3 regions of the Solibacillus daqui genome follow, and region 2 is predicted to be linked to each of the others. Evidence: riboswitches for the same ligand, from Rfam matches in the RefSeq annotation. Region 2 holds a riboswitch; each other region holds the start of a gene.
What was found. Region 2 has a riboswitch for cobalamin ahead of O7776_RS11615 (biotin/lipoyl-containing protein). Riboswitches for the same ligand answer to the same signal wherever they lie in the genome.

Region 1 (4,248 bases), 1.9 Mb from region 2:
CCTAAAATTCGACCTTTTTTCACGTGAAACGTCACGTTTTTCACAATGCTCTTGCCACTATAGCCACCGCTTAAGTCATTTACCTTTAACATTATGCGACACCCTTTCTACGTTGCTTGAAGAAAATATACGCAAATACTGGGGCACCTATAAATGACGTGATGACACCAATCGGCAATTCGACAGGCGCGATAATCGTACGCGACACTAAATCACAAATTACGAGCAAACTCGCACCATTTAAAAATGACAGGCTAAGCAAATGGCGATGATCAGCACCGATTACAATACGTATCATATGCGGAACAACTAACCCAACAAAACCAATCGTTCCTGATGCTGCAACCGCAGCACCCGTCAAAATCGAGCCACCTGCTAAAATCATATATTTACTGCGCTTAACATTGACCCCTAAATATTGTGCGCGCTCCTCCCCATAAATCATCGCATTTAACTCCCGACGATTCAGCCAAATAATCAACGTGCCAATTATTATAAATGGAACAACCATTCTCACATACGGCCAGCCACGCATTGACACACTGCCAAGCAACCAGCCAATAATTTCACGTAGCTGCTCACCTGTTAATGCCACCATTAATGAAATACAAGCACCTAAAAAAGAACTAAAAATAATCCCTGTTAAAATAAGTGTTTCCATTTTCATAGTACGGTCTACTAAACGGGCGAATAGGAGCACGATAACCATTGTTATAGCCGCACCTAGCATACTAAAAATCGGTAGCGTAAACGCACCCAGTACAGGTAAGGATATGCCTAAAAAAATTGTCATTACTGCACCAACTGAAGCACCTGAAGAAACGCCTAGTGTATACGGGTCAGCTAACGGGTTTTTAAGTAACCCTTGGAAAGCAGCACCCGCAATCGCAAGCGCTGCCCCAATAAGTGCCGCTAAAATAACACGTGGCATTCGGATTTTCCATAGAATGCTGTACGCAACCGGGTCTGTCGTTTTATCCCACAGAGTGGATAACGGAATATCGACCGAGCCAAATGAAATACCGAGCCACATACTACCTAATAGCAATCCAATCGATGAAAAATAAGCGATTGAATATTTACTTCTCATTAAATACCTCTGGGTAAATTGCTTCTGCGATTGATTCAATGCCTTCAACTAAACGTGGACCTTGGCGACTTGTTGTATCAGCATCAACTAATTTTACCTCGCCATTTTTCACCGCAGTCATCTCTGCATAAGCATCATTTGTTGTAATTTCCTCGATATCATTTTCATAAGTCACTAAGATGGTATCTGGATTACTGCTGACAAATTGCTCTGCACTATACATTGGCCAGCCTAGTTCTGGTACAGCATTTTCAACATTTAGCACTTCTAACATTTCATTAATAAATGTATCCTGTCCTGCCGCATAAAGATCTGGGTCTGTCCCTACAACGACGAACACAGACTTCTCTTCTAAGTCGGCTACCTTCATTTCGATTTCTTCAATGCCTTCTTTCATTGAAGCAATAATATCTTTTGCTTCTTGTACTTTATTTGTAATACGACCAATTTGTTCAATCGTCGAGTAAGTTTCTTCAAATGTTTTTGCATCTTTCACAACAAATACGGGAATCCCAACTGCTTCTAGCTGTGCAATCGCTTCCTCATTAAAACTATACATACCTGATTCGTGTGCTAATACTAAATCTGGTTCTAAAGCAATGATTTGCTCTAAGTTAAATTCCATACCGCCAACTTTTTCTTTTGTTAATGCTTCCTCTGGGTATGTGTCATTGTCAGAAACACCAATAATTTGATCATTTAAACCTAGACCAAATAATATTTCGGTATTTGATGGAACTAATGAAATAATACGTTCTGGTGCTTTTTCGATTGTAATATCTTTGCCTAGTGCATCCATTTGTGTGATTGGAAATTGTGCTGTTTCAGCAACTTCCGCGCTATCATTTGTTGACTGTTTGTCTGTTTCTTTCTCGCCGCATGCTGCTAATGATAATGATAATAATGCAACTGAAGAAAGTACTTGCCATTTTTTCATTGTAAACTTACCTCCTTAGATTTAGAAAAAGAACACATTATGATGTGCTCGTTGATTCATAAGCTCTTTAGCGCTCGTTATTTGACATAAAGAAAAGCCCCCCACTCTTATGAGAAGGAAGCCTTGTGTTTGCAAATAAAATTCAACGTAAAAAGAGAACTTATCCGCCACATCCTATCCTCGTAGGTTTACTTTGGGCATTATAAAGGCAGGTCTCCTGGCTCATGCTATAGCGTTTGTGAGCGCCTTCCCGTGTGAACAGTGGCAACGTGCTCTAAACTCGCATTTACAGTGGCGGGACCGCATCGGATTTCAACCGATTTCCCTTTTACTTCTTACTTGTTAAAAATAAGAACCTTTACAATCCATATGAAATTCATACATTTCATTATAGCGAAAAAAATCACTTTTGTATGCAATCGCATATAAATTTTCAGATAATTAACCAACAACTAAATATGGTACGTGTAATCGTCTGGAAGGACTCGGCGTAAAAATTGCTTCGTACGCTCCTCTTTTGGCTGGACAAAAATTTCATGTGGTGAGCCTTCTTCAATAACATTGCCGCCATCCATGAAAATGACGCGATTTGCTACATCTTTCGCAAAGGACATTTCATGGGTTACTACAAGCATTGTCGTTCCTTCTTTGGCAATATCCTTCATGACACTAAGTACCTCTCCAACTAGCTCGGGATCTAGTGCCGATGTTGGTTCATCAAATAAAATAATATCTGGATTTAATGCAACCGCTCGTGCAATACCAACACGTTGCTGCTGCCCACCCGATAATTGGCTTGGATAGGCATCATATTTTGCCGATAGCCCTACTTTAGCGAGTGCTTTTTTCGAAATATCATAAGCAGCATCTTTTTTCATACCACGCCCAACAATTAGCCCTTCTGCCACATTTTCAAGCGCCGTTTTATTGTTAAATAAATTATAGTTTTGGAACACAAATGCAGTTTTTTTACGAATTTCTAAAATTTCCTTTTTCGAAGCTTTATGTAAATCAACTTCGATTTCATCAAAATTTGCGCTTCCTTCATCGGCACGTTCTAAAAAGTTAATACAACGTAACAATGTCGTTTTCCCTGACCCACTTGGACCTAAAATAACGACAACGTCCCCCTTATCAATTGTTAAATTAACACCTTTTAATATTTCATTATCACCAAATGTTTTATGCACATTTTTAATTTCTAGCATCGCTTTCCCTCCTTATACCGTAGCCACCTTGTAACGGCTTAAACGTTTTTCAGACCATTTAAATAAATATTCAACTGTCATACAAACCATTAAGTAGACTATGAAAATATCAATATATGCCTCTAAATAGTTGTAACCCAAATTTGCCTCTACCTTTGCCTTTAACGTAATTTCTTGCAATGAAATCGCATAACCGAGCGACGTAGCTTTTATTAAATTTATCGTCGCTGTACAAAGATTTGGCATTGCAGCAACAAGCGCCTGTGGAATAATAATACGGCGATATGCTTGTGTTGCCGTTAAGCCAACCGATTGTGCCGCCTCAAGCTGCCCTTTTGGAACCGTTTGTAGCGCCGAACGGAATACTTCTATTAAAATAGCAGCTGTATTGAATGAGAAAATAATAAACGCATACCAAAGTGGATTCACTTCATAAATCGGATAATCAATATTATATTTCTCAAATAGACCCTTCAGTAAAAGCGGAATCGTTGCATACAGCACGAAAATTTGAATAATTACTGGTGTCCCACGCACAAATGATATATAGATTTTTGCGAAGAAATTAATGACTGGCACCTCATATACACGTGCTAGCGCTAACAAAAAGCCGAGTGGAACCGCAATAAAAAGTGAAACAACCGTTACGAGTAACGCGACCGGCACACCACTTAATGCAACAAAAAAAGTATCAAATAAAAATTGCCAGTTTATAATGTCCATATGCGTACCTCCTACGTCGTTTTAATTGGTTGTTTTCCTTTACTAAACGCTTTTTCTAAGAGTGCGAAGATCTTTTCAATTGAGATCGATAACACCCAATAAATCACCGCTAAAGCGATAAAGATTTCTAGTGTATGTGTACCATAGTTATTCGCAATAATTAAATTTGCCTTGCCCACAATATCAATAAAACCTATTGTATAAGCAAGTGCGCCTTCCTGAAGTACCGAAATTAAGCCATTCCCAAAATTCGGCAATGCAACGACTAAAGCTTGCGGGAAAATAATGCG
Region 2 (4,248 bases):
AACAACGCGAATATCTTCCCAACGATCAAGCATTTTTGGTGTCGTACCTGAACCGACAAAGGCATGGAAACCAGAAATCGCACCACAAGCAATAGTAATCGATACGAACGGCCAGACAGGTCCCGCTACAATCGGTCCTCCTCCGCCTAAAAAGTCAGGAATAACTGCTGGGAATTGAATAACAGGATTAATAATGAATACACCAATAATTAATGCAATAAATACACCAATTTTCATAAAGCTCGATAAATAATCACGCGGTGCTAATAAGAACCACACTGGTAATGCTGCTGCAAAAAATGCATAGATTGGTAAAATTAATGATAATGTCGCTTTATCTAATGTTAAAAGATCACCAAGCCATGAACCTTGGATATTTGGTCCGAAGAAAACAGCAGCAATTAACAATCCTACCCCTAAAATCGTTGATAACTTCAAATTGCCGGTAAATTTATTGATAACCCCCATTAACATCGCAATTGGAATTGTTGCTGCTACAGCAAATGTACCCCATGGATTATCTGCTAATGCACCTAAAATAACCATTGATAAACCCGCCATTGTTATCGTAATGATAAATAGCATCGCTAAACCTGTACAAAATCCTGCAACTGGTCCTAGTTCTTCACGCATTACTTCCGAAAGCGATTTACCGCCCTTTGTCATCGAAGCAAATAATACTACCGCATCATGTACGGCTCCACCGATTACTGCACCAACAAGTAGCCAAATATACCCCGGTAAATAACCAAATTGAGCAGCTAAAATAGGACCAACTAAAGGACCCGCCGCAGCGATTGCCGCAAAGTGATGACCAAATGCTACCCATTTATTCGTTGGCACGAAGTCCTTACCATCATTATTGGCATGCGCTGGTGTAGGCATATCCTCATTAATTTTTAAAACCTTTTTTGTAAAGAAAATTCCATAAAAACGATAGGCAATAACTAAAATACAGATTGCCGCAATTACTAAAGTTATGGCATTCATGAGCTTCCTCCAATATGTATCTATTAATCAACAATGCATTTCATTATTTTTAGATAATTCCAAATAGTTTTACATTGCTTTGTTTTCATAATCCTAGCATCTTTTATGTTATATAACAATCATTTTTCCAAACTCAACCTGTTATATATACAGATGCATTTATATAGTAAAAACACACTTTTTAATAGAATTTTCAAAATTTAATTTATACAATTTTACTGTTTTTCACGTCAATATTATTCTAAAAAAGTTCACATTCTTTTCAAATTCATAGTCTATTGTCTAAAAAATAATATTGCAATCGAAAATCATCTCTTTTAGCGTAAATAGCATAAATCAATCATTGAATTGGTATAACGAGTTCACCTCGTTAATAAAAGGGAAGTCTGTGAAAGTCAGACACTGTCCCGCAACTATATTTGGGAGTTTATTAGCAAAAGCCTTTTTCATTGGAAGATGCGATTAAATTTTGATCATAAGTCAGGAAATCTGCCAATTTCATGGCATCGATCAACCTACGTGGATTTAGGGAAGATGTTAATATTTGTCGCACAGAAAGCACAACAAAAAATGTGTCATTCAAATAGTTGCCAGTCATGGCTTAAAGAAGCAAGTCATTATGCCGACACATACGGCTATCTGATTATGATAAAAGCCGCACTTGGTGGTCATTCGTCTTATTGAAAGTGCTAATCATAAGGCTACTTAGGGCAGCCACATGGTGGATTCCTTAAAGAATTGCAACATATTATATTAATAAATCGTCAATCTAAAATGGTACGACCATGTGAACTATTACCAAAGTAGATTTATCACTAATTCAGCAAATGCTAGAGGATAAATATCCGCAACGGAAATTTACGAAAATGGAAACAACTGTTCAAGCTCCTAAAGATGGCATCATTAAAGACATTTATGTACATGCGGGCTCAGCCCTATCAACTGGCGATTTATTAATCAAATTCGAATAGATGAACTTACCCAAAAAGGAACACAGCTTAGTTTGTGTTCCTTTTTCCAACGTTTTTGTTGAACTAGAACTATTCAATACTAAATATTCTTAAAATTTGAATTTTTATTGACGAAACGTTATTTATCGCTTACACTAATTATAGTTTACTAATATAACTTTATATGAATCGTGTAAGTTATGGTGCTTATGAGAATAAGCTTAAAAGGGAAGAACGGTGTGATTCCGTCGCTGTCCCGCAACTGTATAATCGGAGTTTTTTACAAATGCCACTGGGTTAAACCTGGGAAGGTGTAAGAAATGTTGATGATAAGCCAGGAGACCTGCCAGAAACCAGTACACACCAATGCTCACGTGGAAATGAGTGGTGAAAATTCTCGTACGTCAAACGAATTTAAATGCCTTGTTTATCAGGCTTATTTGAATTGACATTTACCGACCATCTTCCATCTTTATGCGAAGATGGTCTTTTTTAGTGCTTGTCGGATGTCGATTTGTCTTAACTCTCCCCTATAAAGTTAACAAATCGGCATCTTGGAATTACTAAGATTTTCCCAAACAAGTAGTAGCTTCGTGCTAAAGCTCCTACTGCGAAATGGTTAGTCATACATGAAACACATTTCTTACATTGCCGAACATAGACTTTCGTGTTTTACAGATGATTAACCATTATTGCAAAATAATAAGGTTATTTAACTGAATAATTTTTTACTACCACTCATTCCTTGTTAGTGTAAGCAGTTTCTAAATAGCTTGAAAATTACGTTTACCTAGGAGGAAAATAAAATGATTGAAACTTACATTGATCTTTTAAAAGAGCAAATTATGCAAAATACATTAGGTAACACGGCAAAAACCTTAAACGAAATTGCCGAATCATTAAAACAACAATACACTGATCACAGTCAAGAAATTTCACAGGCTTTGCAACTTGTAAGTTTTGAACTTTCAGGTGAACCATTATTAGAAAAGTAAACTGTACACTATTTGGTGTGAAATGGTGACATTCATTTTGAAACGAGCTGTTTTTTTGATGGAAACGAGATTATATTCTGAAAAACAAGATTATCTTGAAAAAACGAGATTATTTCATAAACTGGTCGCTTTTATCTAAGTAGCACTCCAACTCAAAACGAGCCCCTAAATAAGAGGCTCGTTTTTCATGTCATATTTGAGTTTCTCCCTATTTAAATAAATAGAAATTCTGCTATCCCTTTATTACGTCTAAAATACTGATAAAGACGCTCATTGTTATTGATTTATCCAATCATATGCCTCGTAAGCAGCACTTGTCAGCATATATTCCCATAAATTCTCAATTGAATCATTACGTAACGCGCAAAATAAACAGGCTAACGCCACCCCATGTGAGACCACTGCAATGTTCTCATAGGTTGAGGCGAGCAGCTGCTCATGAACATGCAGCATGCGTTTTGTAACTGTGGCAAAGGATTCCTGTGATTGTGCCCTAAAATGCTGAGGTGTTTCCTGATAGCATTGATAGTGCGAATCGTGTTGTAATTGTTCAATCCATTTCCCCTGCCAGTTTCCTAGATAAATTTCACGAAGCTCGGCTCTTTGATGGATTGTATCATTAGGAAACATATAGTTCGCTGTAGCAACCGCCCGTTGTAGATCGCTACAATAAACAACATCAGGTTTCCACATAATTTGCTTCGCTAGTAAAACCCCATGCTGGGTTAACGGCGAATCATGCCACCCCTGTAATCTCCCTTGTTTATTCCACTCGGTTTCACTATGGCGATAATAACGAATTGTTTTTGACATAATCTTCAATCTCTTTCTTAGCTTGCTCCCACATGGTTTCTGTTTTTACTGCTATACGGAACCATTCTCCATGTAAGCCCTCATAATTTTTCGTATGGCGCAGTACAATACCGCGCTTTAATAAATAACTAAAAAAGTGCTGCGTATCATAAATTGCTGGTAATTTAAACAGCAAATAATTAGCTACGCTATTTGTATATATACAATCAATAGAATGAAAATAATATTTCATCTTTTTTAGTAAGTTCGCACTGTAATCCCTAGATTCTACAATAAATTTTTGTTGCTCTAGACAAATACAACCTAGCTCAATTGCTATATTACTTACACTCCAATGCGGTAAATAAGGACGTAATTTTTCAACTTGTTGTCCTAGCAAATAACCTAAACGAACACCTGCCATCGCAAACATTTTCGTCATCGAACGTACAACGATAACATTTGCATAATGTTTAATTAGTGTAATTACGGACTGGGCTTCATCTGTCCAATCGATAAAT
Region 3 (4,248 bases), 1.2 Mb from region 2:
AAATACGCACCACAGCTTATCATTGCACCAATTACTAAACCAACGAGCGGTAAACTCGCATACATCCACGTAATCGAGCTTTTATTCATATCTAATTGCTTTTTTATCGGTATGAAAGAAAAAAACTGCCACGCTAATAAGAAACCTTGACTTGCATTTTTCAACCTGCTCACCCCCTATTTCCATCGTTGTACAAGTTGAAACTGTACTTCATAAGCTTCATGGCTATGCTGCACAAGCCATTGATGCAAGTTTCCTAACAACTTGCGATATAAATTCACTTCCTCATATTTTGAAGGCAGCTCGTCTAATACTTCATTCGATACAACTATTATTGTAGCACCTTGTACTTGCCAATTTTGCAATTGCTTTTGTAGGGATTCGATGCAGTTATTGATATATTCGCTACGATTTTTTTGCTGTTCACTTAAATAGAGCACATTTGAAAGCCATGTCGTAACACATTCAAATAATACAACATCATTAGATGATAATTGATTGATTTGTTGAGGTATTTCCACTTGCATTTCCACTGTTGTCCATTTGATTTCTTGCTGTATGCGATCTTGCTGATGTCGTATAATTCGCTTTTTCATTTCTTCGTCAAACGCGGCACCCGTTGCAAAATAGTAATAATGTTTTTCGTCCCCCAAAGCTAGGGCACGTTGCTCGGCATAGGCACTTTTACCACTACGTACTCCGCCAGTTATAAAGATCATTGTAGTCCACCTTTGCAAATAATTAAAAGAACACACCTACAATCAGGCATGTTCTATTATTATAAGCCTATTTAAATAATTCTGGGTATACGGCTTCTGCCATAATTTCTACCGCTTCACCTATACGTGGCCCCGGGCGAGACATAACATCTCCATCTACTAACACAACAGCCTTATCTGAAACTGCCTGAATTTGATCCCAGCCTGCACGACCTAAAATTTCATCCACTGCATTTTCCATATAAGTTGCTGGAGTAATAATTACTTCTGGATTACGTGTAATTACATCTTCTTCTGTTACGCTTAACCAGCTATTTTGGTCTGCGAAAATATTTTCAACACCGGCTGTATTCATAATTTCTTGTTGGAATGTATCGCTACCAGTTGTCCAAATGTCTGGAGCTGGTGATACTTCATAGTACACTTTTTTCTTTGCATCTACAGTATTTGTTTTCTCTTGAACTGCTGCAATTTGTCCTTTAATGTCTGCTACGACTTCATTTCCCTTTTCCTCAACGCCCATTACTTCAGAAAGCTGAATGATATCTGTGTAGACATCGTCAAATGATGTAGCTGAAGCGATGACAAACACCTTTAAGCCCGTGTCTTCTAACTGTGCAATTTGTGCCTCATCACCGGCTGTGTAAGCTACGACTACGTCTGGATTTAACTCAACGATACGTTCTGCGTTAATGACTGTTGACGTAGAAACACGTTCGATTTTTTGTGCCGCTTCTGGATATGTATCATAGTCTGTTGCACCAACAATTTGAGCACCGACACCTAATTCAAATAAAATTTCTGTATTACTTGGCTGTAATGATACGATTGTTTCTGGTACTTCCTCGAAAGTTACTTCAATACCGCGGTCATCTACAACTGTGTAGGGACCATCTGCCTCAGTTTGCTTAACTGGATCTTTTGATGCTTTTTCTTCGTCTGCTCCACATGCTGCTAAAAGTAGTGCTGCTGCAACAGGTGCAACCCATTTCATTTTAAAGTTCATTGTTTTGCTCCTTTTTCTTTTTCATTGGATATGATTTTGAGGTAAAGACAATTTCATCACATTCGTGTTGCTTGTTCATGTACACAGCCATCACAAACAATACATTGGCAAGTAAGCCTAAAAAGTCGAATAAAATTTCAGGAACATCTCTTTCCTCACTTACTTTATGTAATGCGCGATATGATTTTTTCGCTTCACTACGGCAAATATGAAGACGAGCCGCGCTTTCCACCCCTTGAGGTAATAAAAACTGCTGAATGGCTTCTTTTACTTCACTCACATAAAAATCATAACGATCGCTTAACCACTTTAAGTCATCTTCTGTAATCGCTAATTTTCCGCGCACTGAACCATTTACGTGATAAGCAAGCGGTTGTATGAGACGTAAATCTTCTAATACAATCCGACCGCGTTCATCATCCACTAATGTCGGAATAACTGCACCAATACGTGTCGTTAGTGAATCTGTACGAATTTCATAATCAACACAACTCGATTTTTCACGCATGAATGGATAGCACGAATAACGAATATCCTTCTTCAACTTTCTCAACCTCACTTCAAATTCATTGCTCTTTGAAATTTTAAATGGCATGAAAAAAGCCACCCAGAAAATGGATGGCTTCATAAAATCAAAAAGGTATATTTAAAAACGCTCATTTGATGTATGGCTGCCGTACATTCTCTTTATTTCCGAAGAGGTGTGTTACGATCAGAAAAAGATTGGTCTCCTGGCTTCGCGCTTCACTTTAAACATAAGCACCTTCCCGCTTTTAGCAGTGGTATTTTGCTTACTTTCATCTACGCTTACAGTTACGGATATAGCTTCGGATTTACACCGAATTCCCATTTATGCACTAGGCATCTCTTTCTTGCAAACTATTCAATTTGTAAAGTTTACTTTATCATACTGATGAAATTATGCAAATAGTTTTTAAATTCACATCGATTTCATGGATTAAAACATAAAATTTATACCTTTATAAGCAGCTCGGGCATTTTCCATATATTTCGAATTTATGAGCTTCTATTGCATAACCTGGCAGCTTTTCTCCAAGCATCTCCATCGGACACAGTGATAATTCCTTCACATTCCCACAATCGCGACAAATAAAATGATGATGGTGATGATCCGATTCACAATGCATGCGGAAATTACGTTCACCATTTAGCTCGGTTTCTTCTAAAATATCTAATTCAACAAACGTTGCTAAGTTACGATAAATCGTATCAAAGCTCATGCCTGGGAAGTCTTTTTTCAGCACTTGCAGTAAATCACGGGCAGTCAAATATTTATCCGTAGCCGCAAACATACCCAAAATTAACTCTCGTTTATCTGTTTTTTTATAGCCATTGTCTTTTAATATTTCCCACGCGCGTGTTGTATTCACTGTGCTTCTTCCCCTTCCACCTTAGTTGATAATTTTAAAACCATTTTTTTAATGATAATGACAAATAATAGAATGATAATTGAAGTTACGACAATCGTACCACCTGGCGCTAAATTTAAATAAAATGCACTCACTAAACCTATTAATACCGCAAGTTCACCAAATACAATCGCTAAAATAATCGCCTGTTTAAAGCCATGTGCTAAACGCATTGCTGCTGCTACCGGTAATGTCATTAAGCTAGATACTAACAATATCCCAACAATACGCATGCTAGCTGCAATGACAAGTGCCACAACAACCATAAATAACAAATGAATCCATTTTGCCGGCAACCCACTTGCTTTTGCATATTCTTCGTCAAAAGATAGAACGAATAATTCTTTGAAAAATAATACTAAGAATATCACCACGACAATCGCAATCGCAATGACAACAAATAAATCCTGTCTCGAAACAGCAGATACCGAGCCGAATAAATAGCTCATTAAATCTGTATTAAAGCCACTTGCTAGTGAAATTAAAATCGCACTAACCCCGATACCACCCGACATAATAATTGGAATTGCAAGCTCTTCATAGTGCTTATACAAACGTCGCAAGCGCTCGATTAAGATTGAACCACTTACCGACGCAACAATTCCTAAGTAAATCGGATTAAGCAGCGCCAAACCGGCAAAAGACTGACTTATGTAAAGACTTCCAGCAATGCCTGCAAGCGTTACATGTGACAGCGCATCCGCGATTAGCGACAGACGACGAACAACAATAAATACTCCCAGTAACGGGGCAATGACACCAATAATGAGCCCTGAGAAAAAGGCGTTTTGTAAAAATTCATAGTTTAATATTGCTTCGATCATAATGGCCTACTCCTCTTAATGAATCTTTCGAACAGTGTGACCGTTCCAGCTTTCAATCTGTTCTTCCGAAATCGTATCAAAATCATTTTTATAACCGTGGAAATGAATTGTTTGATTTAAGCATGCCACGTGGCTTACACGGTCTGATACGGTATCGACATCATGTGTTACTAAAATCATAGTCATTTTATGATGCCTATTTAAATGAGCGAGCATATCATAAAATGCTTGCACGTTTTCACGGTCAATCCCAACAGTTGGCTCGTCTA

Region 1: linked by a shared signal. The riboswitch ahead of O7776_RS02490 (ABC transporter substrate-binding protein) and the one ahead of O7776_RS11615 (biotin/lipoyl-containing protein) in region 2 are both predicted to bind cobalamin.
Region 3: linked by a shared signal. The riboswitch ahead of O7776_RS05480 (hypothetical protein) and the one ahead of O7776_RS11615 (biotin/lipoyl-containing protein) in region 2 are both predicted to bind cobalamin.

What each region holds. Positions count from the first base shown of each region.
Region 1 is NZ_CP114887.1:513,669-517,916, reverse strand. Features, by position in the region: gene O7776_RS02500 (adenosylcobinamide amidohydrolase) at 1-92, opposite strand, end outside; gene O7776_RS02495 (FecCD family ABC transporter permease) at 92-1,090, opposite strand; gene O7776_RS02490 (ABC transporter substrate-binding protein) at 1,080-2,027, opposite strand; cobalamin riboswitch at 2,218-2,402, opposite strand; gene O7776_RS02485 (amino acid ABC transporter ATP-binding protein) at 2,480-3,235, opposite strand; gene O7776_RS02480 (amino acid ABC transporter permease) at 3,248-3,958, opposite strand; gene O7776_RS02475 (amino acid ABC transporter permease) at 3,970-4,248, opposite strand, start outside.
Region 2 is NZ_CP114887.1:2,393,247-2,397,494, forward strand. Features, by position in the region: gene O7776_RS11610 (carbon starvation CstA family protein) at 1-990, opposite strand, end outside; cobalamin riboswitch at 1,323-1,501, shown strand; partial or broken gene O7776_RS11615 (biotin/lipoyl-containing protein) at 1,854-1,961, shown strand; cobalamin riboswitch at 2,125-2,305, shown strand; gene O7776_RS11620 (hypothetical protein) at 2,747-2,935, shown strand; gene O7776_RS11625 (histidine phosphatase family protein) at 3,212-3,748, opposite strand; gene O7776_RS11630 (pyridoxal phosphate-dependent aminotransferase) at 3,717-4,248, opposite strand, start outside.
Region 3 is NZ_CP114887.1:1,170,385-1,174,632, reverse strand. Features, by position in the region: gene cobS (adenosylcobinamide-GDP ribazoletransferase) at 1-173, opposite strand, end outside; gene O7776_RS05490 (bifunctional adenosylcobinamide kinase/adenosylcobinamide-phosphate guanylyltransferase) at 177-719, opposite strand; gene O7776_RS05485 (ABC transporter substrate-binding protein) at 787-1,725, opposite strand; gene O7776_RS05480 (hypothetical protein) at 1,715-2,269, opposite strand; cobalamin riboswitch at 2,430-2,609, opposite strand; gene O7776_RS05475 (Fur family transcriptional regulator) at 2,706-3,116, opposite strand; gene O7776_RS05470 (metal ABC transporter permease) at 3,113-3,979, opposite strand; gene O7776_RS05465 (metal ABC transporter ATP-binding protein) at 3,995-4,248, opposite strand, start outside.